2 regions of the Streptomyces sp. NBC_00536 genome follow, and region 1 is predicted to be linked to the other one. Evidence: riboswitches for the same ligand, from Rfam matches in the RefSeq annotation. Region 1 holds a riboswitch; the other holds the start of a gene.
The links. A riboswitch is a leader RNA that binds a small molecule or an ion and turns the genes downstream of it on or off. The one in region 1 is predicted to bind S-adenosylmethionine.

Region 1 (15,109 bases):
CGGCGTATCGTTTGCTCCCGGAAATGAAGGGGAGCGCCCCCAGGCGGCTGGAGCCCCACTATCCATCTCATGTGACTTGAGTCACAGAGGGCAAGATTTGTTGACCCTGTGTACCTGCGGCACAGCTCACTGTGATTCAGTGGACGGGACACCGCAACGAAACGCCGATGACAAACCTGGAGTTGCTGTCGAGGTCTCGGGGAGAGCGAGCAATGGAGACCGAGTCGGAGCCGTACGTCCGTCTTGCGACCCTGCGGCAGCTGCACAAGGTGGTCGCCGAGCTGAATACGGCCCGGAGTCTCGCGGACACCCTGCAGACCGTCGTGGACGGCATCGTCCTGGGCCTCGGCTATGAACTCGCCTGTGTCAACCTCGTACGCCCGGACGGCGATCTCGTCGTCGCCGCCTTCGCCGGGGACCCCTCCGCGGAGGCCCTCATCACCGGTCGCGTGGGCTCCCGCGCCTCCTGGGACCGCCGCTTGACGATGGGTCGGGACTGGGACGGTCTGCGCTTCATCCCGCACACCGAGGGCTGGGTCCTGATCGAGGACGACGTCCCCCAGTGGCACACCGAGGGGCCCGATCCGCGGTTCGAGGACGAGTGGCACCCCGAGGACCGGCTCTACGCCCCCATGTACGCGTCAGGCGGGGAACTGCTGGGTGTCATTTCGGTGGACAGGCCGCGCAACGGGCGCCGTCCCGGCGCGTGGGGCCGCGAAGCCCTCCAGATGTACGCGTTCCAAGCGGCGATTGCGATCAGCAACGCGCGGCTGCGCGCGAACATGCAGCGGGCCCTGGTCCGGCTCGAACGCGAGCAGCAGGCGCTGCGGGCCAGCGAGGAGTCGTTCCGCCAGGCCTTCGAATACGCGCCCAGCGGCATGGCCATCGCCGAGATGGGCGGTGACCAGCACGGACGGCTGCTGCGCACCAACGACGCGCTGTGCCGGCTGCTCGGCCGGCCCGCCTCCGTCCTGCGCCGGTACTCCTTCTCCGACCTCGTCCACCCCGAGGACATCGGCACCCTGCTGCGGACCTCCGCCGAGGGCGGCCGGGCCGAGCTGCGGCTGGGGCGGCGCGACGGCACGTATGTATGGGTGTCGCTGCGCAATTCCGTGGTGGCGGACGCGGCCGACGGGCCGCGCTTCCTCCTCACCCACGTCGAGGACATCGAGGAGCGCAAGCGGCACGAGCTCCAGCTCGCGCACCGGGCCAGTCACGACGCGCTGACCGGGCTGCCCAACAGCGCCGAGCTGCGCGCCCGGCTCGGCGCGCGGCTGTGTCGCAGACCGCAGTCCGTGCGGGCGACGGCCGTGGAGGCCCTGGACGCCGCCTTCGAGGGGCGGGACGGGCCGGGCGGGCCGGTGGCGGCGGGCGGTGGCGGCGGGGGCGGTGAGCACGGTTTCCGCCCCGACGGCGGGCCCGGCGGGCCCGACCCCTTCGAGTTCCCCGGGGTGCCGGGGCAGGCGGGCGGCCCCGGTGGCCCGGGCGGTGCCGGGGGAGCGGGACCGTACGACCACCACGTGCACACGGTGGCGCCCGAGACGGAGGTCGACGACGGCACCAAGGGGCTCGCGGTGCTCTTCTGCGACCTGGACGGCTTCAAGTCGATCAACGACCGGTTCGGGCACCACACCGGGGACGCGGTGCTCATCGAGGTGGCCCGGCGGCTGACGACCGGGGTCAGGGACGGTGACACCGTCGCCCGGCTGGGTGGCGACGAGTTCGTGGTGCTGGCCGACGGGCTGGGCTCCGCGGACGCGGCGGACCTCGCGGTCCGGCTGCGCAACGCGATCATCCCGCCGATCCGGGTGGACGGCCGGGCGGTCCGTGTGGGGGCGAGTTTCGGGATCGGCTGGGCCAGCTGCGGAATGTCCGCCGACGAGGTGCTGCGCTCCGCCGACCAGCGGATGTACATCGAGAAGCGCTCGCGCTCCAAGGCCCACCGCAGGGCGGGCTGAGTCCGTCCACCTGGTGGCAGAGCGCCTGGAGCTTGCCTGTTCGAGGTAGGCTCCCGTGGGTCGAAAGGAGTGACCTGAGATGACGACGCCCGCGAACCACGGCTCGAACGGTGGGGCGAACAAGCCCGAGGACGACGACCCGTTCGGCTACCTCTACGAGGACGGGCAGGCCGCCGGCGCCACGCCGCCCGGACAGGGTGGCGGATACGGCTACCCCGGCCCCGCCGGTGGTGCGCAGCCAGGTGTTCCCAGGACCTCCTACAACCAGGTGCGTACGGTCGGCGACCGGACGTACGGCGGCCAGCGCGGCCAGGTCCCCTACCAGCAGGGCCCGCCGCAGCAGGGCCCGGGCCAGCAGCCCGCGTACCCGAACGGCCCGGCCCCGCAGTACCAGGCGCAGTACCAGGCCCCCGAAGCGCTCCAGGCGGGCGGCTACGGCGTGCCCCCGCAGCAGCAGTACACCCAGGCCATCCCGCCCCAGGGCGGCGGTCACGGCGGCGGCAACGGCGGCGGGTCCAGCCGCCGCGGCATGCTGATCGCGGCCGGTGCGGTGGTCGCCGCCGTGGCGATCGGCATCGGCGCGGCCGTGATCTGGGGGAACGACAACAAGGACCAGAACAAGGCGGACGGCAAGGACAAGGGCACGACGCAGTCGCAGTCCCAGCAGCCGCCGTCCTCCACGTCGCCGAGCGGCTCGGCGTCGCCCTCGGCGGGCCCGGCGCTGCCGAAGGCGGACGCGACGGGTTCCGGTTTCGCGCTGGCGGGCGGTGCGAGCGTGCAGAACGCGGTGCCGGGCGCCAAGTCGAGCACCGGTCAGTACGTGGGCGGCTTCAACAAGCCGGGCGCGTCGCTGACCTGGTCGCTGGACGTGCCGAAGGCCGGCAACTACAAGCTGAAGATGACCTACGGGGTGCCCGGCAAGGACGGCACGACCACGCTGACCGTCAACGGCGAGGCGCAGACCCGTCCGATAAACATGAAGAACTGGGCGAACGCGAAGCCCGGCGAGTGGGACAAGGGCTGGACCAACACCTACTCGCTGGTCGACCTCAAGGCGGGCGCGAACACCGTCAAGATCTCGTGCGAGGCGGGCAACCAGTGCGACGTCCTCATCGACCAGCTGTGGCTCGAAGCGAGCTGACGCCGACCCCGGGCCCTGGTCACTGACCGGGACCGGGTGCCTGCGTGACGGTGACCGACCCCCGTACCTCTTCGTAGGTGCGGGGGTCGAACTCTCCCGCGACCGGGGAGTGCACGGTGGCCGCCGAGAGGGCGACGGCGCGGGTGAGGCGGGCGGGCCAGTCGAGGCCCTCGGCCAGTGCCGACAGGAGGCCCGCGACGGCGGAGTCCCCGGCTCCGGTGGGGTTGCCGGACAGGGCGCGGGGCGGGGCGGCCCGCCAGGTGCCCTGGGGGGTGGCGGCGAGCAGCCCGGCGGGGCCCAGCGAGGTGATGACCGCGTGGGCGCCGCGGCGGCGGGCGTCGCGGGTGGCGGGGAGCGGGTCGCGGGAGCCGGTCAGTTCGGCGAGTTCGGCGGCGTTCGGCTTGATCATCTCGGGGCGGGCGGCGATCCCGCGGCGCAGGGCCTCGCCGCTGGTGTCGAGGAGGACCGGGACGCCGGCCGCGCGGGCGGTGCGGATCAGGAGCGCGTACGCGCCGACGGGGACGCCGGGCGGGAGGCTGCCGCACAGGGCCACGGCGGCGACGGGGCGCGCGGAGGACCGTACGAGGGTCTCGTACCGGCCCTGGAAGGCGGCCCATTCCGCGGTGGTGATCAGCGGGCCGGGTTCGTTGAACTGGGTGGTGTCGCCGGTCGCCGCGTCGGCCACGGCCAGGGTGCGGCGGGTGGGGCCCGCGCAGGGGACGAGCGCGTCGACGACGCCGGGCGCGTGGGCGGCCAGGCCCGCGCGCACCGCCTCGCCCGCCGGGCCGCCCGCGAAGCCGGTGGCGGTGACCTCGTGGCCGAGGGCGGCGAGCACCCGGGCCACGTTGAGGCCCTTGCCGCCGGGGCGCTCGATGACGTCGGACACCCGGTGCGAGGCGTGCGGCAGCAGCCTCGGCACGCGGTAGGTGACGTCGAGTGCGGTGTTGAGTGTGACGGTGACGATCATGTGGCGGACCCCCGGGTATCGGTCTGCCGGGATCATGCCAAATGCAGGGCTGTCGGCCCAGTCCCCCGGGCCGACCGCCCGCCGCCTGCGCTCGAACGGCCGGGCTCAGGCGGCCGGGCTCACACCGCCGGGGTGACGATCCATTCGCCGCGCCGCATGACGCCCTTGACGTCGAAGTCCGCGTCGAGGACGACGAGGTCGGCGTACTTGCCGGGCTCCAGCGAGCCGACCCGGTCGTAGACGCCGAGCAGCCGGGCCGGGTTCGCGGAGATCGCCTGGACCACGGACTCGACGGGCAGCCGGTCCAGGGTCACCGACCGCTTGAAGGCGGTGTCCAGGGTCAGCGTCGAGCCCGCGATGGAGCCGCCCTCGACCAGCCGGGCCACGCCGTCCTTGACCTCGACCTCCAGCGGACCCAGGTGGTAGGTGCCGTCGCCGAAGCCCGCCGCGTCCATCGCGTCGGTGATCAGCGCGACGCGGTGCGCGCCCGCGTGGTGGAAGGCCAGCTCCAGCATCGCCGGGTGCAGGTGGGTGCCGTCGTTGATCAGCTCGACGGTGACCCGCTCGTCCTCCAGCAGCGCCGCGATGGGGCCGGGCGCGCGGTGCTCCAGGCCGGGCATCGCGTTGTAGAGGTGGGTGGCGACGGTGGCGCCCGCGTCGATGGCCTCGCGGGTCTGGTCGTAGGTGGAGTCGGTGTGCCCGATCGCGGCGATCACCCCGTGCTCGGCCAGCAGGCGTACGGAGTCCAGCCCGCCCGGCAGCTCGGTGGCCAGGGTGAACATCCGGGCCGCTCCGTGCGCGGCGTCCATCAGCTTGCGGACCTCGGCCGGGTCCGGGTCGCGCAGCAGGTCCTCCTTGTGCGCGCCCTTGCGACAGGGGTTGATGAAGGGGCCCTCGAAGTGGATGCCCGCGATCTCGCCCTGCTGGGTCAGCTCGGCGAGCAGCGCGGCCCGCCGGGCCAGCTCGTCGAGGTCACCGGTGACGGTGGAGGCGACCAGCGTGGTGGTGCCGTGCTCGCGGTGCGTCCGTACGCCCTTGAGGATCTCCTCGGGGGTGCCGGAGGTGAAGGAGGCGCCGCCACCGCCGTGGTTGTGCATGTCCACGAAGCCGGGGACGATCCAGTGTCCGGCCAGGTCGAGGGTGCGCGCGTCCTCGTGGGCGCTGCCCGCGATGCGCTCGCCCTCGACGATGACGCGGCCGCCCGTGACGGTCCCGGTGGGCAGCACCACCTTGGCGCCGGAGAGAACGGTGCTGTGTGCGCTTCCGGCCATCAGGCAGGTACCTCCGTGGCGAGTAGGTCCCAGGCGAGCAGACCCGCGCCCAGGCATCCGGCGGTGTCCCCGAGGGCCGCCGGAACGATCTCGGGCAGCCGCTGGAACGTCACGCGTTCCTCCACGGCCGTCCGAAGTGGTGTGAACAAGGTTTCCCCGGCCTCCGCGAGCCCGCCACCGATGATCAGCGTGCGCGGGTCCAGCAGGGTGAGCGCGGTGACCAGCCCGTCGGCGAGGGCTCCGACGGCGGCCAGCCACACCTCCTGGGCGCGCGGGTCGCCGGATTCGACGGCCTTGGCGCAGTCCGCGGCGTCCGCGTCGGGGTCGCCGGAGGCGGCCGCCCAGGCGCGGGTGACGGCGGAGGCGGAGGCGAGGGTCTCCAGGCAGCCGTACTGGCCGCAGCCGCAGGCGGGGCCGCCGGGGCGGACCACGATGTGGCCGATCTCGCCCGCGTAGCCGTGGGCGCCCGCCTCGATCCGGCCCGCGATGCCGATGGCGCCGGCAATGCCGGTGCCGAGCGGCACGAAGAGGAAGCGGTCGGCGCCCCGGCCCGCGCCGATGCGGCCCTCGGCGAGTCCGCCGGTGCGCACGTCGTGCCCGAGGGCGACGGGGATGCCGCCGAGGCGTTCGCTGAGCAGGGCGCGCATGGGTACGTCGCGCCAGCCCAGGTTCGCCGCGTAGACGGCGATCCCGTTCTCGGCGTCGACGATCCCGGGGACGGCGACTCCGGCGGCGCGGGCGCTGCCTCCGTAGCGCTGCGCCCCCAGGTCGCGCAGTTCCGAGGCGAACTCCAGGATCGACTCGACGACGGCGTCGGGGCCCCGCTTGCGGCCGGTCGCGCGGCGCGCCTCGTGGAGCAGAGTGCCGTCCTCGGCGACGAGGGCGGCCTTCATCCCGGTGCCGCCCACATCGAGGGCGATGACGTGTTTCACGGGTTTCACAGGTGACAGTCTCGCGTGCTCGACGGGCAAAGGTCTAGTCCACTGAGAGGGATTGTTGAGTGGCCATACAAATGGGGGACCCCGACCCCCGTCCGGTTGTGGACACTCCGCGAAAGTGGTGTAGACCTTACGTGGATCGTACGTACAACCATGGGGTGGACCGAGAGCTGTGAGAGCCCGTTACCTGAGCCTGGCGGCCTCCGGCGCCGCACTGTGCATGACCGTGACCCTGACCGGCTGCGGGAGCGAGGTCCTCGGCGGGAACAACGAGGTGACCCTGCGCGTCGTGGCGGCCGACTACGGGGACAATCCGGCGAATTCCTCCGCCACGTACTGGAAGGACCTCGCCCACCGCTTCGAGAAGGAGCAGCCCGGCATCAAGGTCGAGGTCAACGTCTACTCCTGGACCGAGGTCGACGCGAAGGTCGCCGAGCTGGTCAAGGCCGGCAAGGCCCCCGACATCGCGCAGATCGGCGCCTACGCCGACTACGCGGCCGCCGACAAGCTCTACACCGCCGACGAGCTGCTCTCCGTACAGACCGAGGCCGACTTCCTCGCGCCGCTCGCCGACGCGGGCAAGGTCAAGCGGGTCCAGTACGGCATGCCCTTCGTGGCCAGCACCCGGCTGCTCTTCTACAACGAGAAGCTCTTCGCCGACGCGGGCATCATCCCGGCGAGCGCGGTCGGCACCGGCAAGGGCTGGCAGCCCAAGTCCTGGTCCGAACTGGAAGCCGCCGCCAAGAAACTCAAGGCGGCCAAGGTCCCCACCCCCTTCGCGCTGCCCCTGGGCCGCGAGGAGGCGCAGGCCGAGACCATGAACTGGCTGCTCGCGGGCGGTGGCGGCTACACCGACAACGAGGAGTCCTACGCCCTCGACTCCCCGGACAACGTCAAGACCTTCGAGTACCTGCGCGACACCCTGGTCGGCGGCGGCCTCACCGGCCCCGTCGAGCCCGCGAAGCTCGACCGCCAGGCCGCCTTCGACGGCTTCACGCGCGGCGAGGTCGGCATGCTCAACGGCCACCCGACGCTGATCAAGCAGGCCGGCGGGAAGGGCGTGAAGTTCGGCATGGTCGCCCTGCCGACCGCCGACGGCGCCGAGAAGCCCGGCATGGGCGTCGCCGACTGGGTCATGGCCTTCAAGAACGGCCACCGCAAGGAGTCCGGCAAGTTCCTCGACTTCCTCTACTCCGCCGACAACCAGACCGCCTTCACCAGCCGCTACGACCTGCTGCCGGTGACCACCAGCGGCTATCGGTCGATGGAAGCGGCCAACGGGGCGGGCGCGAGCCAGCTCAAGACCTTCCTCCAGGCGCTGCCCACCTCGCGGCTCTACCCCGTCGGCAAGAAGTCCTGGGCCGGGGTGAGCGAGAACATCAAGCAGAACATCGGCAAGACCGTCCAGCCGGGCGGACAGCCGGCCAAGACGCTGGAGGAGATGGCGCGCTCGGCGCGGGCGGCGGACACGCACTGAGCGTCCTGTCGGTGGGCGGCGTTAATCTGGCGGTATGACGGAGGGCGGGCGGTTGACGGAGACGGAAGCCGCCGTGCTCGCGTACGAGGGGCGCACCTGGCCCGGACCCGGCGCCAAGGAGCGGGCGATACGGGAAGTGCTCGGGATGCCCCCCGTCCGCTACTACCAGCTGCTCAACGCGCTGATGGACGACCCCCGGGCGCTCGCCCACGCGCCGGGTACGGTCAACCGCCTGCGCAGGCTGCGCGAAGCGCAGCGCGCCCGGCGATAGCCCTCCGGTCGGGGGGACCGTTAGGGTCGAGGGCATGGGGAGCCATCCGCACAGCCTGCCGATGAACCACCTGCCGGTGCCCGTCACCGCCGCCGGACGCGAAGGGCTCGACGCCCTGCTGCGCAACCCGCGCCGGTCCGTGATCGCCCTCGACTTCGACGGCACCCTCGCCGAGATCGTGCCCGACCCCGACCAGGCGCGCGCCCACCCCGACGCCGTGCCCGCGCTCGCCGCGCTCGCACCGCGGGTGGCGTCCGTCGCCGTGATCACCGGGCGGCCCGCCGGGGTCGCCGTCCGCCACGGGGGCTTCGCCGGGGTGCCGGGGCTGGAACACCTCGTCGTCCTCGGCCACTACGGAGCCGAACGCTGGGACGCCGTCACCGGCAGCGTCCACGCCCCCGCCGAACACCCCGGGGTCGCGGCCCTGCGGGCCGAGCTGCCGGGATTCCTCGACTCCATCGGGGCGTGGCGCGGCACCTGGATCGAGGAGAAGGGGCGGGCCCTGGCCGTCCACACCCGCCGCGCCGCGGATCCGGCGGCCGCCTTCGACGCGCTGCGGGGGCCGCTGGCCGAGCTGGCCGCGCGGCACGGGCTGATCGTCGAACCAGGGCGGGCCGTGCTGGAACTCCGTCCGCCGGGGATGGACAAGGGGGTGGCCCTCTCGTCCTACCTCGCGGAGACGGGGGCCGAGGCGGTGCTGTACGCCGGGGACGACCTGGGCGACCTGGCCGCCTTCTCCGCCGTGGAAAAGCTCCGCTCGGACGGGATCCCCGGCCTCCTCCTGTGCAGCGGCTCCGCCGAAGTTCCCGAGCTGGCCGCCCGAGCCGACCTCACCCTCGCGGGCCCGCCCCACATAGCCGCCTTCCTCGCCACCCTGGCCGCCGCCCTCTAGCCCCGGCGGGGGCAGTTTCAGCCGCCCGGCGAGGCTGGATTCGCTGCCCTCGGTGGGCGCCCGCGGCTGCTGGGCCCTCCGGGGGCGCCTCAATCGCCGGCGGGGCTGGGTTTGCCGGCGTGGCCTGCCCGGCAATCCCAGCCCGCCCGGCGTTTGAGGGCCCGCCGGAGGCGACATCGGCCCGCACGGCGATAGACCGAGCTGCGGCCGGTTCGCCCTCCGGGGGCGCCTCAAACGCCGGCGGGGCTGGATTCGCTGGGCCGGTGGGCACCCCCAGCCGCCCGGCGTTTGAGGGCCCGCCGGAGGCAAGATCAGCCCGCGCGGCGATTGAGCGCACGAGGTCAGCCTGCCCGGCGATTGAGGGCAGATCCTCAGCCCGCGCGGCGATTGAGCGCATGGGTCAGCCCGCCCGGCGATTGAGGGCTAAGCGAGGGCGGTGAGTTGGGCGGTGAGCCAGGACGCCGGGGGGAGGGCGGTGGCGGTCGCCGCCAGGCGTTTGGTGCGCTCGGCGCGCTCGCCGTCCGGCATGGACAGGGCAGCGTGCAGTGCGGAGGCCGTCTCCGTGACGTCGTACGGGTTCACCGTCAGCGCATCCGAGTGGAGCTCCTCGTACGCCCCCGCCCCGGAGGACAGCACCAGCACGCACCCCGCCTCCGACACCACCGGAATCTCCTTCGCGACCAGGTTCATCCCGTCCCGCACGGGATTCACCAGAGCCACGTCCGCGAGCCGGTACGCCGCCAGGGAGCGCGCGAAGTCGTCCTCGACGGAGACGATCACCGGCTGCCAGTCCGGGGTGGCGAACTCCGTGTTGATCTCCGCGGCCAGCTCCCGCACGGACTCCGTGTACGCCCGGTACACGGCCAGGTCCTGCCGCGAGGGGTAGGCGGACGCCAGGTGCACCACGCGCCCGCGCCATTCGGGCCGGGTGGTCAGCAGTTCCCGGTAGGCGAGCAGCCCGCGCAGGATGTTCTTCGACAGTTCGGTGCGGTCCACGCGGACGATCGTCTTGCGCCCGGCGACCTCCGCCCGCAGCGCGGCCAGTTTGTCGTTGACCTCGGGCCGGTGCGCCAGCGCGCGCAGTTCGTCGCCGTCCACGCCGAGCGGGAAGACCCGTACCGCGGTGGTCCGGCGCGACCAGACCGCGTACCGCCGGTGGTCGATGTCGTCGCCGTCCACCGTGACCACGCCGTAGCGGTCGTCCATCTCCGCCATCGATGCCAGGAACGCTCCGGCCCAGGTCCCCGTGTGGAAGCCGACCAGGTCCGCGCCGAGCATGCCCCAGGCCAGCTCCTCGCGGACGTGCGTGGGCAGGACGCGCAGGTAGTCGGGGGAGGCCCACGGAGTGTGGGTGAAGTGCGCGATCAGCAGGTCGGGCCGCAGCAGGCGCAGCATGCCGGGCACCAGCGCCAGGTGGTAGTCCTGCACCAGGACCCGCGCGCCCGGCCCCGCCTCCTCGGCCAGCGCCTCGGCGAAGGCCCGGTTGTAGGCGATGTACGACTCCCAGGCCCGGTGGAACGCCGCGTCGAAGACGGGCTCGCGCGGAATGTCGTACAGGTGGTGGTGGGTGAACCAGAGCACCGAATTGGCGATGGAGTTGTAGGCGTCGTCATAGACCGCCGGGTCGATGTCCAGCATGCGCACGCCCGGCTCGGCGACCCCCCGGCGCACCGCCTCGCGGTCCGCCTCCGAGAGCGCCGCGCAGATCCACAGCGCCTCCGGCTGCTGGGCGAGGGCGGCGGAGAGGCCGGAGACGAGACCGCCCCCGCCGCGCCGGGCACTGAGCGTGCCTTCGGCGTCGAGGGCGTACGAGAGCGGGCCGCGGTTGGCGGCGACGAGTACCTGAGAGGCCATGCGGGCAACCTAGCCCGGCCGACGTTCCCTCAAACCGTGAGTCCCGTCATGCGGCGCGCCGGGGCACCCGTCAGGCCACGCGCCGGTGGGCGTACTCCTCCACGTCCCGCATCGGCGGCCGCTCCACCGTGTCCACCGGGTAGGTGTGCGGTTCGAAGCCGTCCGGCCCGCGCTCGAACTGGGTCAGCTCCGGCCGTACGAGGTGCCCGCGCGAGAGCCGCAGCTGCGCGGTCCGGTAGATCGCGGCGGCCATCCGGCCCAGCGCCCGCCCGTCCTGGTGGCGGTGCAGCCGTACGCCGACGTCGACCTGGGCGAGCGCGTCCAGGCCGGCCGTGTGCAGCGCGTCCACGAGCAGCCCCAGCTCGACGCCGTAGCCGACGGGGAACGGCAGCCGCTCCAGCAGGGAGCGGCGTACGGCGTACTCGCCGCCCAGCGGCTGGACGAATCCGGCCAGCTGCGGCCAGTGCAGGTTCAGCAGCGGGCGGGCCACCAGTTCGGTGACCCGGCCGCCCTGGCCGGGCGCGTCGCCGAGCGGGCGGTCGTACATCGCCTTGACGAACTGCACGTCCGGCTCGGTCAGCAGCGGGCCGACGATCCCGGAGACGAAGGCGGCGGAGAAGTCGCGCAGGTCGGCGTCGACGAAGCAGACGATGTCCCCGCTGGTGACCAGGAGCGAGCGCCACAGCACCTCGCCCTTGCCGGGCAGGGCCGGGACCCGCGGCAGGATGTCGTCGCGGTGCACCACGCGGGCGCCGGCCTTGGCCGCGACCTCGGAGGTGCGGTCGCTCGACCCGGAGTCGATGACGACGAGTTCGTCGACGAGCGGTACGGGCAGGGAATCCATCAGGTCACGGCGGATGACCTCGACGATCGCGCCGACCGTCGCCTCCTCGTCGAGAGCGGGCAACACGACACTGACCCTGATGCCCGATGCCCGCTTGGCCGAAAGTAGCCGCTCCAGCGGTCGGTCGGTGGCGGACCAGGAGCGGGCCCCCAGCCAGCGCTCCACCTCTTCCAGCACCTTCAGCACTCCCTGATTCAGTGGTGTCCCGGCCATCGTTATGGCCGAAATATGATCCATCTCGCGGTTTGGACGGCTGTCTCAACCATCCATGCCTTCGGTTACAGTCTTGAACAACGCGGAGGACCATCGCATGTCGGGGGTCCCCACGTACAAACGCACGGGTGCGCCGCCAAGGCGCGTTCGCGCCATACCGCTCATCCAGAGGGGCAGAGGGATACGGCCCGTTGAAGCCCCGGCAACCCTCCAGTCGGTCTCGCGATTTTTGCAAAGTCAGCGAGGTCCCCGGCTAGGGAAGGTGCCAAATCCGTCTCGTGGCGAAGTGCGCCACGGGGAAGATGAGGAGAAAGGGCCTCGCCGTCATGTCTGCACAGACTGTCGCCACCTCTGCCGCGACCACCACTTCCGCCACTTCTGCTGCGACCACCGTCGATCTCGGACCCGCCGTCGCGCTTTCCTGCCGCGAATGTGCCACCCGCTTCGAACTGGGTCCCATTTTCGCCTGCGCCGAGTGTTTCGGCCCCCTGGAAGTCGCCTACGAGCTTCCGGCCGGTGACCCCGAAGCGCTGCGCGCCGCGATCGAGGCCGGCCCGGCCAACATCTGGCGCTACGCCCCGCTGCTGCCCGTCCCCGCCGACGTGGCCTCGAAGCCGAACCTGAACCCGGGCTTCACCAAGCTCGTGGACGCCGAGAACCTGGCCAAGGAGCTGGGCGTCACCGGCAAGCTCTACGTCAAGGACGACTCCGGCAACCCGACGCACTCCTTCAAGGACCGGGTCGTCGCGATCGCCGTCGAGGCCGCCCGCGCCTTCGGCTACACCACGCTCTCCTGCTCCTCCACGGGCAACCTGGCCGGGGCCGTCGGCGCCGCCGCCGCCCGCGCCGGACTGCGCTCCTGCGTGTTCATCCCGCACGACCTGGAGCAGGGCAAGGTCGTCATGGCCGGCGTGTACGGCGGTGACCTGGTCGGCATCGAGGGCAACTACGACGACGTCAACCGCTTCTGCTCCGAACTGATCGGCGACCCGCTCGGCGAGGGCTGGGGCTTCGTCAACGTCAACCTGCGCCCGTACTACGGCGAGGGCTCCAAGACGCTGGCGTACGAGATCTGCGAGCAGCTCGGCTGGCAGCTGCCCGACCAGATCGTCATCCCGATCGCGTCCGGCTCGCAGCTCACGAAGATCGACAAGGGCCTCCAGGAGCTGATCAAGCTCGGCCTGGTCGAGGACAAGCCGTACAAGATCTTCGGCGCCCAGGCCGAGGGCTGCTCGCCCGTCTCGACCGCCTTCAAGGCCGGTCACGACGTGGTCCGCCCGCAGAAGCCGGACACCATCGCCAAGTCGCTGGCCATCGGCAACCCGGCCGACGGCCCGTACGTCCTGGACATCGCCCGCCGTACGGGCGGCTACGTCGAGGACGTCAACGACACGCAGGTCGTCGAGGCCATCAAGATCCTGGCGCAGACCGAGGGCATCTTCGCCGAGACCGCGGGCGGCGTGACCGTCGGCGTGACGAAGAAGCTCATCGAGAACGGGCAGCTCGACCCGGCGCTCACCACCGTGATCCTGAACACCGGTGACGGCCTCAAGACCCTGGAGGCGGTGGCCGGCGACAGCGGCCAGACCGCCACCATCCGCCCGAGCCTGGACGCGTTCCGCGCCGCCGGCCTGGCGTGACCACCCTCCCGACCGTCCTCTGACCCCCGGAAAGGCAGTAGCGCCATGAGCGTCAACGTCCGCATCCCCACCATCCTGCGCACCTACACCGGCGGCCAGGCCGAGGTCCCCGCCGAGGGCGCGACCCTCAGCGAGGTCATCGACTCCCTGGAGCAGAGCCACCCGGGCATCGCCGCCCGCGTGCTCGACGACCAGGGCAAGCTGCGCCGCTTCGTGAACGTCTACGTGAACGACGACGACGTGCGCTTCGAGAGCGGGCTGCAGACGCCGACGCCCGACGGCGTGGGTGTCTCGATCATTCCCGCCGTCGCGGGCGGCTGAGCCGCTCCTTGTAGGCCCGCCTTGTAGGCCTGCCGAGCAGGCGAAAACCTGAATTGCCCCCTCCGGTAAGAAACGGAGGGGGCAATTCTGCTTGGTTGGGCGCGGTAGAGTTGGGGAAGTCCCCGCCGCTGTTCTTGCCCGCCGCATATGAACGGGTCGCGGAAGGGTTGACATTGAGTCAACATGCAGGCGCGCTATGGGTCGTTGGCGCAGTTTGTCCGGCCCGAGTTGCCCCGGAAGATTCCTAATTTTCACCCTATTTCAATCTATTGGCGTGTCCGGATTTCTCGTCGGAATGACCTGTCGCAGACAGCAGCGGTGCGGATACATTCAGCCCCGGTCGAGGCGTTCCGGCGCAAGTTCTGACCCGGGTCCGCGAAGTGCGGTCCTGCGCAAGGGCCAGTAATAGGGGAGTTAGGCATGGCTCAGGGCACCGTCAAGTGGTTCAACGCGGAGAAGGGCTACGGCTTCATCGCGGTCGACGGTGGTGCGGATGTGTTCGTCCACTACAGCGCCATCCAGATGGACGGATACCGCACCCTTGAAGAGGGTCAGCGGGTCGAGTTCGAGATCTCGCAGGGCCAGAAGGGTCCGCAGGCGGACATGGTCAAGCTCGCAGTCGGCTAGCCGGAGCGATCGACCACCGACAGACGAACACGAGGGGCCCGCATCCTGAGACAGGGGATGCGGGCCCCTCGTACGCCCGGCCCGCGCCCGGCCCCGTCGTTCACCGGCTGTTCCCCGAAGCCGCTTGCACTCGGGGGTGCCGAGTGCTAATCATTGGCGTTAGCACTCTCCTGGTGAGAGTGCTACTAAACGAGGACCGGGTCGGTGAGGCCCAGCGAGTCTGGCGGGAAGGAACCGGCAGGCTCAACAGGCCGTCCGTCGCGGGCGCGGGCGCGGTCCAGGAGCAATCCACCGCTGTCCGGGAGGACCACTTCAGATGGCCAAGATCATTGCGTTCAACGAGGAGGCCCGGCGCGGTCTCGAGCGAGGCATGAACCAGCTCGCCGACGCCGTCAAGGTCACCCTTGGCCCCAAGGGTCGCAACGTCGTCCTTGAGAAGAAGTGGGGCGCCCCCACGATCACCAACGATGGTGTCTCCATCGCCAAGGAGATCGAGCTCGAGGACCCGTACGAGAAGATCGGCGCCGAGCTGGTCAAGGAAGTCGCCAAGAAGACGGATGACGTCGCCGGTGACGGTACGACCACGGCCACCGTGCTGGCCCAGGCGCTCGTCCGCGAGGGCCTGCGCAACGTAGCCGCCGGTGCGAACCCGATGGCCCTCAAGCGTGGTATCGAGAAGGCCGTCGAGGCCGTCT
Region 2 (15,109 bases), 2.2 Mb from region 1:
CCGCGCGGCGGCGCCAGCAGCACCGGCGCGGCCAGCTCGGCCCCGTCGAAGACACAGGTCATCTCGGCCCCGCTCTGGGCGGCCAGCATCGACAGCCCGCCCAGCAGCCGCAGCCGCTGCTTCTCCAGCGGCATCGTCGGATAGCCGGTCTTGGTGACGTTGTAGCCGTCCACCACCAGATGGGCCTGGGGCAGCGCCAGCAACTGGTCCAGCAGCGCCGGATCGGTCTCCGACAGCGCCCGCGCCGCGATGTCCTTCGGGGTCATCCGGCCCGGCTCCACCGCCTCCACCGTGTCCGCGGGACGCGTCGAGACCGGCGGCAGCGCCAGCTCCCGGCGCAGCCCCTGGGCCGCGTCGAGCACCGTGTCCAGCAGCAGCCGCAGCCGCATGTCCTCGATGCTGCGGCCCTCGCGGGTGGCCCGGCGCGAGGTCTCCAGCGCCGACTCCACCTCCGCCAGCCGGGACTTGAGCCGCCGCGACTCGCTCTCGGCCGCCACCACCCGCGCACCGGTCTCGCTGCGGATCCCGTCGACCTCGGCCATCACCTTGCGCAGGGCCGCCTCGCCCCGCTTGACGTCGTTGAGGGCGCTGCGCAGCTTGCGCTGAAGCGATTCGGCTTCCTTGCGGGCCGCTTCCAGCTCCGTACGCACCTGCTCGCCGCCGGTGCGCTGCTGCTCGCGCAGGTGCGCCAGCTCCTCGCGCAGCCGCTCCAGCTCGCGCTGGGTCTCCTCGCCGACCCGCTCGGCGTCGGCGCGCTGCGCCTCCTCGCCGGCCGCGGCCACGAGCTTGACCCAGCCCGCGGGCCGCAGGACGTACGCGGCGGCCGCGACGTCCAGCGGATCCGCGGCGGCGGGCGGCGCGCCGGACTCCAGCGCGGCCGACAGCTCCGGCTGGGCCTCGCGCAGCTTCTCGGCGACCCGGCCGCGGAAGACGGCGTCCGTCTCCACGGCCGCCGCCATCGCGTTGCCCGCGAACTTGGCCCGCCGGGTGGGGGTGAACCGGGCGTACTGGCGCAACTGGCCCGGAAGGTCGGCGACCGTCAGCCCGCCGAAGGCGTCCGAGACCAGCGCGACCACTTTGCGCCGCACGCCCTCGGGCAGCGGGCGGTCGAGCACCTCCGCGGCGTCACCGGCCGCGTCGGCCGGCTCAGCGCCGCTTGCTGGCTCCACAATCCGTCACCCCTACCGTTACTTCTCGACCGCGGGTTCCGACTCCCTCAGGAGTCCGAACCCGGCCGGTCCACGAGTTCGATCTGGTCCACCGCGTTGCACCAGCGGCAGCGGACCGACTCGATGGTCTCATTGACCACCTCGCGCTCCTCGACCTTGGGCTCCCCGGCGAGGTCCAGGTGGACGTACTCCACGACCTTCGACGAACGGGTGACGTCGAACCGCGTGAGGTTGCCGCACAGCGTGCAGCGCCACCGGGTCGTCTCGGTCGGCAGGGGAACCGTCATCAGGCCGCTCACTCCTTGGTCGCTCTTTCAATTAAAGCGGTCCGCGCCTCTCGGCGGGACCGTAGCTCGTAACCCTACGGCCTGACGTCACCCTCGCGCCGGGCCCTGTCCCCCATGCGAGACGCGGCGGGGCGAGCTGCCCCGGTCCCTCCCCTTACGCCATGCTCTGTCCCATGACCCCAAGCCGCGGCCCCGTGGTGACGTACGCGCTGATCGCGGCCTGCGCGGCCGTCTTCGTCCTGAGCCCGGCCTCCGGGCTCAACCCGGTCTACGGCACGGGCGAGCGGCTCGTCGCCGCCGGGACGGCGTACTTCCGGCACTGGGGCGTCGTACCGGACGAACTCTTCGCCGGCGGCCGCCGCGCGGCGCTCACCCCGCTGACCGCGCTCTTCGTGCACGGCGGCTGGCTGCACCTGCTGGGGAACTGCCTCTTCCTCTACGTCTTCGGCGCGATGACCGAGGAGCGGATGGGGCGGGCCCGGTTCCTCGTCTTCTACGTCACCACCGGCTACCTCGCCCTGGCCGCCTACGCGGCGGCCAACGCCTCCTCCGACCAGACCCTGGTCGGCGCCTCCGGGGCCATCTCGGCCGTCCTGGGGGCCTTCCTCTGCCTCTTCCCCAAGGCGCGGGTGACCAGCCTCTTCCCGTTCCTCTTCTTCGTGCCGCTGCGCTTCCCGGCCTGGATCGTGCTGCTGTTCTGGTTCGGCCTGCAGTGGCTGGCGGCCCAGCGCGCCGGGAGCGGGCCCGGAGTGGCGTACCTGGCCCACGTGGTGGGCTTCTCGGTCGGGTTCCTCTACGCGTGGGTCCGATATCGGCGTACGACTAGAGTGAGGCGACCAGCGACGGCCACCGAGGGAGACAGCCAGCCGTGATCACCGCGATCGTGCTCATCAAGACCAGCGTGGACCGCATCCCCGAGATCGCCGAGTCGATCGCCGCGCTGGAGAACGTCAGCGAGGTGTACTCCGTCACGGGTACCTACGACCTGATCGCCCTCGTCCGGGTGCCCCGCCACGACGACCTGGCGGACATCATCCCGGGCCGCATCAGCAAGATCCCGGGCGTGGAGGCCACGGACACGCACGTGGCGTTCCGCACGTACTCCCAGCACGACCTGGAAGCGGCCTTCGCCATCGGCCTCGACGCGTAGCCGCTGTCCCTCCGGGGGCGCCTCAAACGCCGGCGGGGCTGGGATGGGCCCCGCGCGGCGGGTCGTGGCCGGGACGGGGACACGCAGGAGTGTCCCCGCAGGACGAGCGGTCACCACCGGGTGCACTGTCCGACCGGCCCGCGCCCGCGAGCCGAGGAGACACTCGTGCGGGGCACCGGCACGGACACGGCCCGCCCACCCGACCCTGGGTACGGGGACACACCCCGAGCCCCGCCGGCGATTGAGGCGGAACGTCACACGGCCGGGACGCAGCGGCCTTCTTCCGTGCGGTACGTCCACTGCGCGCCCTGGGCCACCAGCTCCCGGACGGCCCCGACGAACCGCGCGACGTGCTCGTCCGGCGTCCCCGCCCCGAAGCTGACGCGGATCGCGTTCAGCGAGCGCTCCCCCGGCTCCGAATCCGGCGCCCCGCACTCGCCCTGGGCCTGCGGCTCGCTGCCGAGCAGGGTCCGCACCAGCGGGTGGGCGCAGAACAGGCCGTCGCGGACACCGATGCCGTATTCGGCGGACAGCGCGGCGGCGAAGTGGGAGCTGTTCCAGCCGTCCACGACGAAGGAGATGACGCCGACGCGCGGCGCGTCGTCACCGAAGAGGGACAGGATCCGCACCGCGGGGACCTCGGCCAGGCCTTCGCGGACCTTCGCGATCAGGTGCCGCTCGCGGGCGACCAGCGTGTCGAACCCGGCCTCGGTCAGCGCCCGGCAGGCGGAGGCGATGGAGTAGACGCCGATGACGTTCGGGGAGCCGGCCTCGTGGCGGGCCGCGGTGGTGTGCCACTCGACGTCCACGCCGCCGTCCTCGCGCCGGGCGACCTTGCGGGAGGCCCCGCCGCCCGCGAGGTACGGCTCGGCCTCCTGGAGCCAGTCGGCCCGCCCGGCGAGCACGCCGGAGCCGAAGGGCGCGTACAGCTTGTGGCCGGAGAAGGCGACCCAGTCGACGTCGAGGTCCTGGACGGACACGGGGTGGTGCGGGGCGAGCTGGGCGGCGTCCAGGACGATCCGCGCGCCGTGGGCGTGCGCGGCGGCGGCGAGTTCCTTGACCGGCCACAGTTCACCGGTGACGTTGGACGCGCCGGTCACGCAGACCAGCGCGGGACCGTAGGGGTCGCGGTCGGCGAGCGCCCGCTCCAGCGTGGCGACGGCCTGGCCCGGGGTGCGGGGCGCGTTGAGGTAGGTGACCTCCGCGCCCCGCCACGGCAGCAGCGAGGCGTGGTGCTCGGTCTCGAAGACGAAGACCTGGCAGTCGGCGGGGAGGACCTGGCCGAGGAGGTTCAGCGAGTCGGTGGTGGACCGGGTGAAGACCACCTGGTCGGTGGGGCGGCAGTCGAGGAACTCGGCGACCGTGGCCCGGCTCTGCTCGAAGAGGTCGGTGGAGAGCTGCGAGAGGTATCCGGCTCCGCGGTGCACGCTGCCGTAGTACGGGGCGTAGGCGGCCACGTCGTCCCAGACGCGCTGCAGGGCCGGGGCGCTGGCCGCGTAGTCGAGGGCCGCGTAGGTGACTTCGCCGCCGGTGACGAGCGGCACGGTGACGTCCCGGCCGAGCACCTGGAGCGGCTCGGCACAGGCCGCGTCACAAGCGGCGTCGGCGGTGGTGGTGGCAGCGGCGTTCAGGGATGCGGACATGGCGGTATCTCCCGGCAGGCAGGGGTGAATGGCTTCAAGTGGCCCGTACGCGGCCGGGTGCGGCGGGGTACGGGAAAGCCCCGGGAGACGGTGGGGTGCGTCGAAGGTACCGAGGGGTACGCGGACAGGACCCTGTTTCCGGGGGTGAAGAAGGGGCGAGTCGCCCTATCGCATTCGCTTGCTCACGGAAAAACGCTCCTCTAGAGACCAGGACCCCTGGAATCGAGGGATCCGCGCTTGCCGTAAGCCTCGCTGCCTACGGCCTGGTCATCACCCGGGGCACCCCGCCACGGAAGGAGGGTTGCCGGACAGCAAGCCGGGGCCTAAACGCTGTCACTCGTGACCTGGTCAGCATCCTGCCACAAGATCCGGCACGCACAAGCCCCGGTCCGCATGTCGGAACCGGGGCCTGACGCAAAACCACCTCGCAGGGTTACGCGTTGCTGGCCTTCACCCAGCGGTCCAGCGCCGCCAGGGCCGCGCCCGAGTCCACCGACTCGGCCGCGCGGACGATGCCGGCGGCCAGTTGCTCCTCCAGGGTGCCGGTGCCCGGGTCCAGGGCCACCAGGGCGGCCGCGGAGTTGAGCAGGACGGCGTCGCGGACCGGTCCGGTCTCCCCCGCCAGCAGGCGGCGGGCCACGTCCGCGTTGTAGGCGGGGTCCGCGCCCCGCAGCGCGGAGACGTCGACCAGCGGGATGCCGATGTCGCGTGGGTCGAAGGCCTGCTCGGCGACCTTGCCGTCGCGCACCCACCACACCCGGGAGGTCGCCGTGGTGGTCAGTTCGTCGAAGCCGTCGTCGCCCCGGAACACCAGCGCGGAGGAGCCGCGCTCGGCGAGGACTCCCGCCACGATGGGGGCCATCCGGGGGTCGGCGACCCCGGTCGCCTGGGACCGTACCCGCGCGGGGTTGGTCAGCGGGCCCAGCACGTTGAAGGTGGTGCGGATGCCCAGTTCCTTACGGGCGGTGGCCGCGTACCGCAGCGCCGGGTGGAACTTGACGGCGAAGCAGAAGGTGATGCCCGCCTCCTCCGCGACCTCGACCACCCGGGCGGGGCTCAGGTCGAGGTTGACGCCGAGCTTCTCCAGGACGTCCGAGGCGCCGCTGGAGGAGGAGGCGGCGCGGTTGCCGTGCTTGACGACCTTGGCGCCCGTACCGGCGACGACGATGGCGGACATCGTCGAGATGTTGACCGTCTTGGCGCCGTCGCCGCCGGTGCCGACGATGTCGACCGTGCGGCCCGGGACCTCGATCAGGTTGGCGTGTTCGTACATGGTCCGCACGAGGCCGTTGATCTCCGCCACGGTCTCGCCCTTGGCCCGCAGCGCGACCACGAAGCCCGCGATCTGGGCGTTGGTGGCCTCGCCGCGCATGATCCGGTCCATCGCCCACGCCGTGTCGTCCGCGCCGAGGTCGCGGCCGTCGAGAAGGGCGTCCAGTACGGCCGGCCAGGTACGGGCCGCCACGCTGTCGCCGCCTGCCGGGGTCACAACGTTCATGGTCCGCTCCTGATGGTCCACAGTCGATGGGTGAGGCCCCAGCCTATCCAGGCGGAGCGGACGGCAAAGAGCCCCGTCCAGTGACTGGACGGGGCTCTTGCCGTGGCGACGCGAAGACTGACCGAAATCAGTCGGTCATGCGGAGTCAGTGGTGGCCGTGGCCGCTCTGGATCTCCTTGTACTCCTCCGCCGTGGGCTTCGGAATCTGGTTGTTCTCGCCGTAGAAGCCCTTGCTGAGCTTCGCACGGAGCTTCTCCAGGGCCTTCACCTTGCGCTCGACACCGTTCTCGTCGACCGTCGGGCCGATCTCGATCGGCTTGTACTGCTCGTACGAGGTGAGCGTGTGCAGCTTGCCCTGCGAGAGCGGCTCGTGGACCTCGACGAACTCACCGTGCGGCAGGCGCTTGATGATGCCGGTCTCGCGACCGTGCAGCACCTTGTCCCGGTCCCGGCGCTGGAGGCCGAGGCAGATCCGCTTGGTGGCGATGAAGGCGAGGACCGGGACGGCGAAGAAGCCGATCCGGACGAACCAGGTGATCGAGTTGATCGACAGGTGGAAGTACTGGGCGAACATGTCGTTGCCGCCGCCGATGAGGAGCACGATGTACTCCGCGATCCAGGCGACACCGAACGCCGTGCGGGTCGGGACGTTGCGCGGGCGGTCCAGGATGTGGTGCTCGCGCTTGTCCCCGGTGACCCAGGACTCGATGAACGGGTAGATGGCGATCGAGGAGAGCACCAGCGGGAAGAGCAGCAGCGGGATGAACACGCCCAGGACCAGCGTGTGGCCCCAGAGGTTGATCTCCCAGCCCGGCATCGCGCGGATGAGGCCTTCCGGCATGCCCATGTACCAGTCGGGCTGCGCACCGGTGGACACGTGGTCCGGGCGGTACGGGCCGATGGCCCAGATCGGGTTGATCGAGGCGATCGCCGCGATGGCCGCGATGACACCGAAGACCAGGAAGAAGAAGCCTCCGGCCTTGGCCATGTAGACCGGCAGCAGCGGCATGCCGACGACGTTGTTGTTCGTCTTGCCGGGGCCCGCGAACTGGGTGTGCTTGTGGTAGAAGACCAGGATCAGGTGGGCCACCAGCAGGCCCATCATGATGCCGGGCAGCAGCAGGATGTGCACCGAGTAGAACCGGGAGACGAAGTCGCCGCCCGGGAACTCCCCGCCGAACAGGAACATCGACAGGTACGTGCCGACGACCGGGACGGACAGGATGGCGCCCTGCATGAAGCGGACACCGGTACCCGACAGCAGGTCGTCCGGCAGCGAGTAACCGGTGAAACCGGTGAACATGCCGAGGAACAGCAGCAGGAAGCCGAAGACCCAGTTGACCTCACGCGGCTTGCGGAACGCACCGGTGAAGAACACGCGCATCATGTGCACGACCATCGCGGCGACGAAGATCAGCGCCGCCCAGTGGTGGATCTGGCGGATCAGCAGACCGCCGCGCACGTCGAAGCTGATGTCCAGGGTCGAGGCGAAGGCCTCGGACATCTGGACGCCCTGCATCGGCACGTACGAGCCGTGGTACACGACCTCGTTCATGCTCGGGTGGAAGAACAGCGTCAGGTACACACCCGTGAGGATGATGATGATGAAGCTGTAGAGGCAGATCTCACCGAGCATGAAGGACCAGTGGTCCGGGAAGATCTTGCGCATGTTGGCCTTGGCGAGGCCGTAGATGCCCAGGCGGCCGTCCGCCCAGTCCGCTACGCGCTCGCCGGCAGGCGCTTTGCGCTCCGTCGTTTCAGTGGCAGTGCTCATCCGCGCTCCCAGAATGCAGGACCGACGGGCTCTTCGAAGTCGCCGTGCGCTTCGAGGAAGCCATCGCTGTTCACGCCGATGCGCAGCTGCGGAAGCGCGTGACCAGCGGGACCGAAGATGACGCGGGCGCCGTCGGAGAGGTCGAAGGTGGACTGGTGGCACGGGCAGAGCACGTGGTGCGTCTGCTGCTCGTACAGGCTGATCGGGCAGCCGACGTGGGTGCAGATCTTCGAGTAGGCCACGATGCCCTCGTGGGACCACTCCAGTTCCTGCTTGTCCTTGATGTCCTCCGGCTTGATGCGGACGATCATCAGGGCAGCCTTGGCGATCTGCGTCTGGAAGTCGTGCTGGTCCTCCTCCAGGCCCTCGGGCATGGCGAAGGTGAGCGACCCGACGATGATGTCCTCGGGACGCAGCGGCTCCATCGTGTTGGAGTTGATGAGCAGCTTGCCCTTGGCCCACAGGGTCTTGCGGAGCTTGTCCTCGGGCAGCGGGCCCAGGTCGCGCAGGATCACGACGGCGGACAGCGGCAGCATGGCCAGCGCGCCCAGCATCGTGTTGCGGATCAGGGGACGCCGGCCGATGGCCGACTCGCTGGCGCCGTCGGCGAAGTCCTTGAGGACCTGCGCCTTGACCTCCGGCGGAGCGGCGATCTCGTGCCGCTCGGCGGCGACCTCGACGTCGGACATCAGGGTGCGGGCCCAGTGGACCGCGCCCGCGCCGATGCAGAAGAGCGCCGTGCCCAGGGTCATGCCGAGGGCGAAGTTGAGCGCGCTCACCTTCCCGATGGGGAAGATGAACACGATCTTGTCGACCGGCAGGGTCACGTACGAGGCGATGAAGCCGACCGTGGCCAGCATCGACAGCGTGAACAGCATCGCGACCGTGCGCTCGGAGCGCTTGGCCGCCCGCTCGTCGATGTCCTGGATACGGGGCTTGTGGGCCGGCAGGCCCGGGTCGGCGAACGGGTCGTCCGCCACTGCCACGCCACCGTGGTGCGCGTCGCCCTGCTCGCTCGGCAGGTGCTTCTCTTCGGGAATGTCTTGGCTACTCATGACTTCTTGGCCTTAGCGGTGTGGGCCGCGACCCAGACGGCGACAGCGATCAGCGCACCCAGTCCGAAGATCCAGCCGAAGAGGCCCTCGGACACGGGGCCGAGGCCACCGAGCTTGAGGCCGCCGGGGCTGTTCGACTTCTCGCCGTTCACGTTCTGGAGGTACGCGATGATGTCCTTCTTCTGCTTCTCCGGCATGGTGCTGTCGGGGAAGGAGGGCATGTTCTGCGGGCCGGTGAGCATGGCCTCGTAGATGTGCTTCGGCTCGACGCCCTCAAGGTTGGGGGCGTACTTGCCGTGCGTCAGCGCGCCGCCCTCACCGGTGAAGTTGTGGCACTGCGCGCAGTTGTTGCGGAACAGTTCGCCACCCGCGGCGATGTCCGCGCCCGCCGGGTCGTACTGCTTCCCGGTCGGCGTGATCGGACCGGCACCGAGGGACGCGATGAACGCGGCCAGCTGGTCGGTCTGCGCCTGGGTGTAGATGACGGGCTTCTTCGGCACCTGAGCGCCGGGCTGCTGGGCGGGCATACGGCCCGAGCTCACCTGGAAGTCGACGGCCGCGGAGCCGACACCCACCAGGCTCGGGCCGTCAGAGGAACCCTGGCCGCCGGTCCCGTGGCAGCTTGCGCAGCCCACGGCGTAGAGCTTCTTGCCCTCCTCGATGGCGAGGGACTGGGAGGTTTCGTCGGCCTGCGCATTGCCCGCGGGCGCGAAGGCGGCGTACAGCCCCCCAGTGACCGCCAGGGCGAAGAGTAGAACGACGACCGCCGCCAGCGGATGGCGTCGTCGTGCGGAGAGCTTTTTCACGGATTACCCCGGTGTCAGGATCTTCTGCGTCGGTGTGTCTGGATGGAGTGCCGGGTCGGGCCCGGCGACGTGTTCGCTACTTGATCAGGTAGATCGTGGCGAAGAGGCCGATCCAGACGACATCGACGAAGTGCCAGTAGTAGGACACGACGATGGCCGACGTGGCCTGTTCGTGGGTGAACCTCTTGGCCGCGTACGTCCGGCCGAGGACCAGGAGGAAGGCGATGAGGCCGCCCGTCACGTGCAGCCCGTGGAAGCCGGTGGTCAGGTAGAACACCGAGCCGTACGGGTCTGACGAGAGACTCAGGCCATCCTTCTTGACCAGCTCGGTGTACTCGAACACCTGGCCGCCAATGAAGATCGCACCCATGATGAACGTGATGATGAACCACGTCCGGAGCTTCTTCACGTCACCGCGCTCGGCTGCGAATACGCCGAGCTGGCAGGTGAGCGAGGAAAGCACCAGGACCGTGGTGTTCGTCGCCGAGAAGGGCAGGTTCAAGGCCTCGGCCTGTTCCGCCCAATGCTCGGCGCCCATCACTGATCTCAGGGTGAAGTACATCGCGAAGAGGGCCGCGAAGAACATCAGCTCGGAACTCAACCAGATGATCGTTCCGACGCTGACGAGGTTCGGCCTGTTGACCGTCGGGTGCGCGTGCCCGGTATCTACTGTCGTTGCTGTCGCCACGACCGACATTATGTCGGTCGCTTATCCCGCCCTCACCCCGGGGGGTGCCGTTCGGAGTGTCCGGGGCGTGTGCAAGGCCCGAACGGCCCATCAGAGGCCCCTGCGAACCGATGTTGACAGGGTGTCGGACGGAGTAGCATCCGCGACATCATCAACGTGATTCATGTGACACGTGGAGGAACGAAATGCGGGCGACTGCGCGGGTTCTGGTCTACAGCGATGACGCCAACACCCGGGAGCAGGTGCGGCTGGCGTCCGGGCGCAGGCCCGCAGCGGACCTGCCGCCGGTGGAGTTCCTGGAGTGCGCCACCATGGACGCCGTCCTCAAGGAGCTGGACGCGGGCGGCATCGACGCCTGTGTGCTGGACGGTGAGGCCGTACCGGCCGGGGGCATGGGCGTGTGCCGGCAGATCAAGGACGAGATCTTCCGGTGTCCCCCGGTGCTGCTGCTGATCGGGCGCCCGCAGGACGCCTGGCTGGCCACCTGGAGCCGCGCCGACCGGGCGGTGACCCTGCCGGTCGACCCGGTGGACTTCCCCGAGGCCCTGGCCGACGTACTGCGGACGCGGCTGTCCGTGAGCGCCTGAGGCACCTGAAGCACCCGGTCATCGCGCCAACGGCCCCTGGAGCCCTTCTACGGGCTTCCAGGGGCCGTTGTGCGTCTGGCGCGGCCCGGTTCCGGGCGTGTCCGGTGTGATCCGACGGTGCCTCAGACCTGGGGGCGCAGCCGGGCGGCGTCGACGGGACTGCGCCCGTCCTGGGTGCCCTTGAGCAGGGCGCTGCCCTCGCGCCACTCCTTCCAGTCCAGGTTCCAGTCGCCGTAGCCGTTGCCGAAGGGGTCCATGTCCTCGCCGATGCTGTTGATCACACGGACGATGTCGCCCTCGCTGATGTTCTCGTAGAACCAGGCGGCGTTGCCGGTGCTCATGCCGGTGCAGCCGTGGCTGACGTTCTCGTAGCCCTGGGAGCCGACGGACCACGGCGCGGCGTGCACGTATTCACCGCTCCAGGTCACCCGGGTGGCGTAGTACACGGGGAGGTTGTAGTACTCGCTGCCGCCGATGCCGACGGTGTCTCCGCGCATTTGGACGTAGTACTGCTTGCCCAGCACGACCTTGACGCCGTTGCGGGTGGAGAAGCCGGGCTTTCCGGTGGTGACCGGAATGGTGTTGATCACTTCTCCGTTGCGCTTGAAGGTCAGGTAGTGCGAGGAGGCGTCGGTGGTGACCTCGACGCGGTCGCCGATCTCCAGCGTGAGCGACTTGGCGGCGGCGCCGTAGAGCCCGTCGGCGATCTTGACGCCCTCCAGGTTGCTCCGTACGGAGACGGTGGTGTTGGCGGGCCAGTAGTCCTTGGGCCGGAAGTGGAGCTTCTTGTCGTCCACCCAGTGCCAGGCGCCCTGGACGTTGTCGGGGGCGTCCACGATCAGGCCCCGTTCGATGACGGCGCGGGCGGCCTTGTCCTTGACCGGTTCGGTCAGTTCGGCCGTCAGGGGCTGGCCGACTCCGTATTTGCCCGCCTCCGGGCCGAATTCGACGTGGACGACCTTCTTGGCCGGGGTGGTCTCGAAGCTCAGCGTGCGCTGCCCCTGGGCGCCGCGTTCGTCCTCCGTGCCCACGATGACGGTGTAGCGGACGCCCGCGGCCATCGGCGCGGTGCTGTGCCAGCGGTCGCCCTTGGCGGAGAGTTCGCCCGCGAGGCGGCGGCCGTGGGTGTCGACGGCGCTCACGTCGGTGATCCGGCCGTCGCCCTTCTTGGCGGTGACCTCCAGCGGGCGGTCGGGGTCGACGGGGCGGCCGCCCGACGCTTGGTTGAAGGCGACCTCGTCGCCCGCGTCGTAGGGGCGGGCAGACAGCGGGTTGGTGTCGCCGGACCCGCATGCGGTGGCGCCGGCCCCGAGGGACGCGACCAGCAGGGAGCAGCCGATTACCGTCCAAAGACGCGGTGAGTGGTTCATGAGACCACGCTATGAAGATATGACAATTACGGCGCGCGGGGTGACTGCAAACGAGGGGCCCGGACTCCTCTTGACGAGGTGTCCGGGCCCCAAGTGGGTTACGCGCGGTGCTGCCGTCCTACTGGTTGGCGTTCTCGCCCCGGTAGTACTCGTACACCCAGCCCCACAGACCGATCAGGATCAGCGGCGCGGAGAAGTACATCAGCCACCAGCCGAAGATGACGCCCATGAAGGCGAAGGCGCCACCGATGGCCAGCGAGAGCGGCTGCCAGCTGTGCGGGGAGAAGAATCCCAGCTCGCCGGCCTCGTCCGCGACATCGGCCTCCAGGTTGTCCTGGGCCATCTCGTCCACGCGCCGGGCCGTGAAGGCCAGGTAGTAGCCGATCATGACGCTCAGGCCGAAGGCCAGGAAGAGAGCGGTGGTTCCGACCGGTTCCTTCGACCACACGCCGTACACGACGGCCATGATCAGAATGAACAGGGAGAGCCAGAGGAACATCCTGCCCTGGATCTTCACTTGCCGGCCTCCTTGCCACCGGTGACCGCCTGGGGAGCCACGGCGTGGTCCGTCAGGTGGTCGAGGGCCGCGATCTCCGGGTGGTGCAGGTCGAACGCCGGGGATTCGGAACGGATCCGCGGCAGGGTGAGGAAGTTGTGCCGCGGCGGCGGGCAGGACGTCGCCCACTCCAGCGAGCGGCCGTAACCCCACGGGTCGTCGACCTCGACCTTCTTGCCGTACTTCGCCGTCTTCCAGACGTTGTACATGAAGGGGAGCATCGACAGGCCGAGCAGGAACGAGCTGATCGTCGAGATCGTGTTCAGCGCGGTGAAGCCGTCGGCGGCGAGGTAGTCCGCGTAACGACGCGGCATGCCCTCGGCACCCAGCCAGTGCTGCACCAGGAACGTGCCGTGGAAGCCCACGAACAGGGTCCAGAAGGTGATCTTGCCCAGGCGCTCGTCCAGCATCTTGCCCGTGAACTTCGGCCACCAGAAGTGGAAGCCGGAGAACATCGCGAAGACCACGGTGCCGAAGATGACGTAGTGGAAGTGCGCGACGACGAAGTACGAGTCGGAGACGTGGAAGTCCATCGGGGGCGAGGCCAGGATGACGCCGGTCAGACCACCGAAGGTGAAGGTGATCAGGAAGCCGACTGCCCAGAGCATCGGGGTCTCGAAGGACAACGAGCCCTTCCACATGGTGCCGATCCAGTTGAAGAACTTCACACCGGTCGGTACCGCGATCAGGAAGGTCATGAACGAGAAGAACGGCAGCAGCACACCACCGGTGACGTACATGTGGTGGGCCCACACGGTCACCGAGAGGCCGGCGATCGCGATCGTCGCGGCGATCAGGCCGATGTAACCGAACATCGGCTTGCGCGAGAAGACCGGGATCACTTCGGAAATGATCCCGAAGAAGGGCAAGGCGATGATGTACACCTCTGGGTGTCCGAAGAACCAGAAGAGGTGTTGCCACAGCAACGCGCCGCCGTTGGCCGCGTCGAACACATGCGCACCGAACTTGCGGTCGGCCTCCAGCGCGAAGAGCGCGGCGGCGAGCACCGGGAAGGCGAGCAGGACCAGAACACCGGTCAGCAGCACGTTCCAGACGAAGATCGGCATGCGGAACATCGTCATGCCGGGGGCGCGCATGCAGATGATCGTGGTGATGAAGTTGACCGAACCGAGGATCGTGCCGAAGCCGGAGAAGGCCAGACCCATGATCCACATGTCGGCGCCGATGCCCGGCGAGCGGACGGCGTCCGACAGCGGGGAGTAGGCGAACCAGCCGAAGTCGGCGGCACCCGAGGGGGTGACGAAGCCGGCCACCGCGATGGTCGAACCGAAGAGGTACAGCCAGTACGCGAACATGTTCAGCCGCGGGAACGCCACGTCGGGCGCGCCGATCTGCAGCGGCATGATCCAGTTCGCGAAGCCGGCGAACAGCGGGGTGGCGAACATCAGCAGCATGATCGTGCCATGCATGGTGAACGCCTGGTTGAACTGCTCGTTCGACATGATCTGCGTGCCCGGACGGGCCAGCTCGGCGCGCATGAAGAGCGCCATGATCCCGCCGATGATGAAGAACACGAACGACGTGACCAGGTACATCGTGCCGATGGTCTTGTGGTCGGTCGTGGTCATCCACTTCACGACCACATTGCCCGGCTGCTTGCGCCGTACCGGCAGCTCGTTCTCATACGAGTCCGCGGCGGCACCCTGCGGCTGGTTGAGGATGCTCACAGTTTGTTCACCTCAGCGTTGCGGGCCGGGTCGGTCTGCTTGATGCCGGCCGGGAGGTAACCGGTCTGCCCCTTCTCCGCCAGCTCCTTCAGGTGCGCCTGGTACGCCTCCGGGGAGACGACCTTGACGTTGAAGAGCATCCGGGAGTGGTCGACGCCGCAGAGCTCGGCGCACTTGCCCATGAAGGTGCCCTCTTGGGTCGGGGTGACCTCGAAGACGTTGGTGTGGCCCGGGATGACGTCCTGCTTGAACAGGAAGGGGACCACCCAGAAGGAGTGGATGACGTCGTTGGACGACAGGATGAAGCGGACCTTCTCGCCCTTGGGGAGCCAGAGGGTCGGACCCGGGTTCTTGGTGTCCGGGTTGCGCGAACCAGGAACGCCCTTGTCGTAGACGCCCTCGGAACCTGCCGGGAAGTCCTTGGTGTAGCGGTCCGGGAGGGAGGCCAGTTCCTTCGGAACCGTGCCCGCCTTGGGGGTCGCCGCGTCGCCGTCGACGTTCTCGACGTAGTTGAAGCCCCAGCTCCACTGGAAGCCGATCACGTTGATCGTGTGCGTCGGCTTCGCGGAGAGGGACAGCAGCTTCGACTCGTCACGCGCGGTGAAGTAGAACAGCACCGAGACGATGATGAGCGGGACCACGGTGTACAGCGCCTCGATCGGCATGTTGTACCGGGTCTGCGGCGGAACCTCGATCTTCGTCCGGCTGCGCCGGTGGAAGATGACGCTCCAGATGATCAGACCCCAGACCAGGACGCCCGTGATGAGAGCGGCCGCCCACGACCCCTGCCACAGGGAGAGGATGATCGGCGCCTCTTTGGTGACCGGATCCGGCATAC

Region 2: linked by a shared signal. The riboswitch ahead of OHS33_RS09980 (aminotransferase class V-fold PLP-dependent enzyme) and the one ahead of thrC (threonine synthase) in region 1 are both predicted to bind S-adenosylmethionine.

What each region holds. Positions count from the first base shown of each region.
Region 1 is NZ_CP107819.1:4,526,227-4,541,335, forward strand. Features, by position in the region: gene cdgB (diguanylate cyclase CdgB) at 213-1,958, shown strand; gene OHS33_RS19940 (CBM35 domain-containing protein) at 2,038-3,099, shown strand; gene OHS33_RS19945 (1-phosphofructokinase family hexose kinase) at 3,119-4,066, opposite strand; gene nagA (N-acetylglucosamine-6-phosphate deacetylase) at 4,186-5,337, opposite strand; gene OHS33_RS19955 (ROK family protein) at 5,337-6,269, opposite strand; gene OHS33_RS19960 (ABC transporter substrate-binding protein) at 6,448-7,752, shown strand; gene OHS33_RS19965 (DUF3263 domain-containing protein) at 7,787-8,023, shown strand; gene otsB (trehalose-phosphatase) at 8,058-8,915, shown strand; gene OHS33_RS19975 (alpha,alpha-trehalose-phosphate synthase (UDP-forming)) at 9,339-10,769, opposite strand; gene OHS33_RS19980 (glucosyl-3-phosphoglycerate synthase) at 10,840-11,790, opposite strand; SAM riboswitch class I at 11,985-12,135, shown strand; gene thrC (threonine synthase) at 12,153-13,466, shown strand; gene OHS33_RS19990 (MoaD/ThiS family protein) at 13,512-13,787, shown strand; gene OHS33_RS19995 (cold-shock protein) at 14,208-14,414, shown strand; gene groL (chaperonin GroEL) at 14,731-15,109, shown strand, end outside.
Region 2 is NZ_CP107819.1:2,300,593-2,315,701, forward strand. Features, by position in the region: gene OHS33_RS09960 (NYN domain-containing protein) at 1-1,172, opposite strand, end outside; gene OHS33_RS09965 (hypothetical protein) at 1,217-1,456, opposite strand; gene OHS33_RS09970 (rhomboid family intramembrane serine protease) at 1,630-2,328, shown strand; gene OHS33_RS09975 (Lrp/AsnC family transcriptional regulator) at 2,325-2,606, shown strand; gene OHS33_RS09980 (aminotransferase class V-fold PLP-dependent enzyme) at 2,861-4,249, opposite strand; SAM riboswitch class IV at 4,478-4,594, opposite strand; gene trpD (anthranilate phosphoribosyltransferase) at 4,683-5,747, opposite strand; gene qcrB (cytochrome bc1 complex cytochrome b subunit) at 5,893-7,521, opposite strand; gene qcrA (cytochrome bc1 complex Rieske iron-sulfur subunit) at 7,518-8,576, opposite strand; gene qcrC (cytochrome bc1 complex diheme cytochrome c subunit) at 8,573-9,382, opposite strand; gene ctaE (aa3-type cytochrome oxidase subunit III) at 9,459-10,079, opposite strand; gene OHS33_RS10010 (hypothetical protein) at 10,256-10,657, shown strand; gene OHS33_RS10015 (L,D-transpeptidase) at 10,780-12,027, opposite strand; gene OHS33_RS10020 (cytochrome c oxidase subunit 4) at 12,146-12,544, opposite strand; gene ctaD (aa3-type cytochrome oxidase subunit I) at 12,541-14,271, opposite strand; gene ctaC (aa3-type cytochrome oxidase subunit II) at 14,268-15,109, opposite strand, start outside.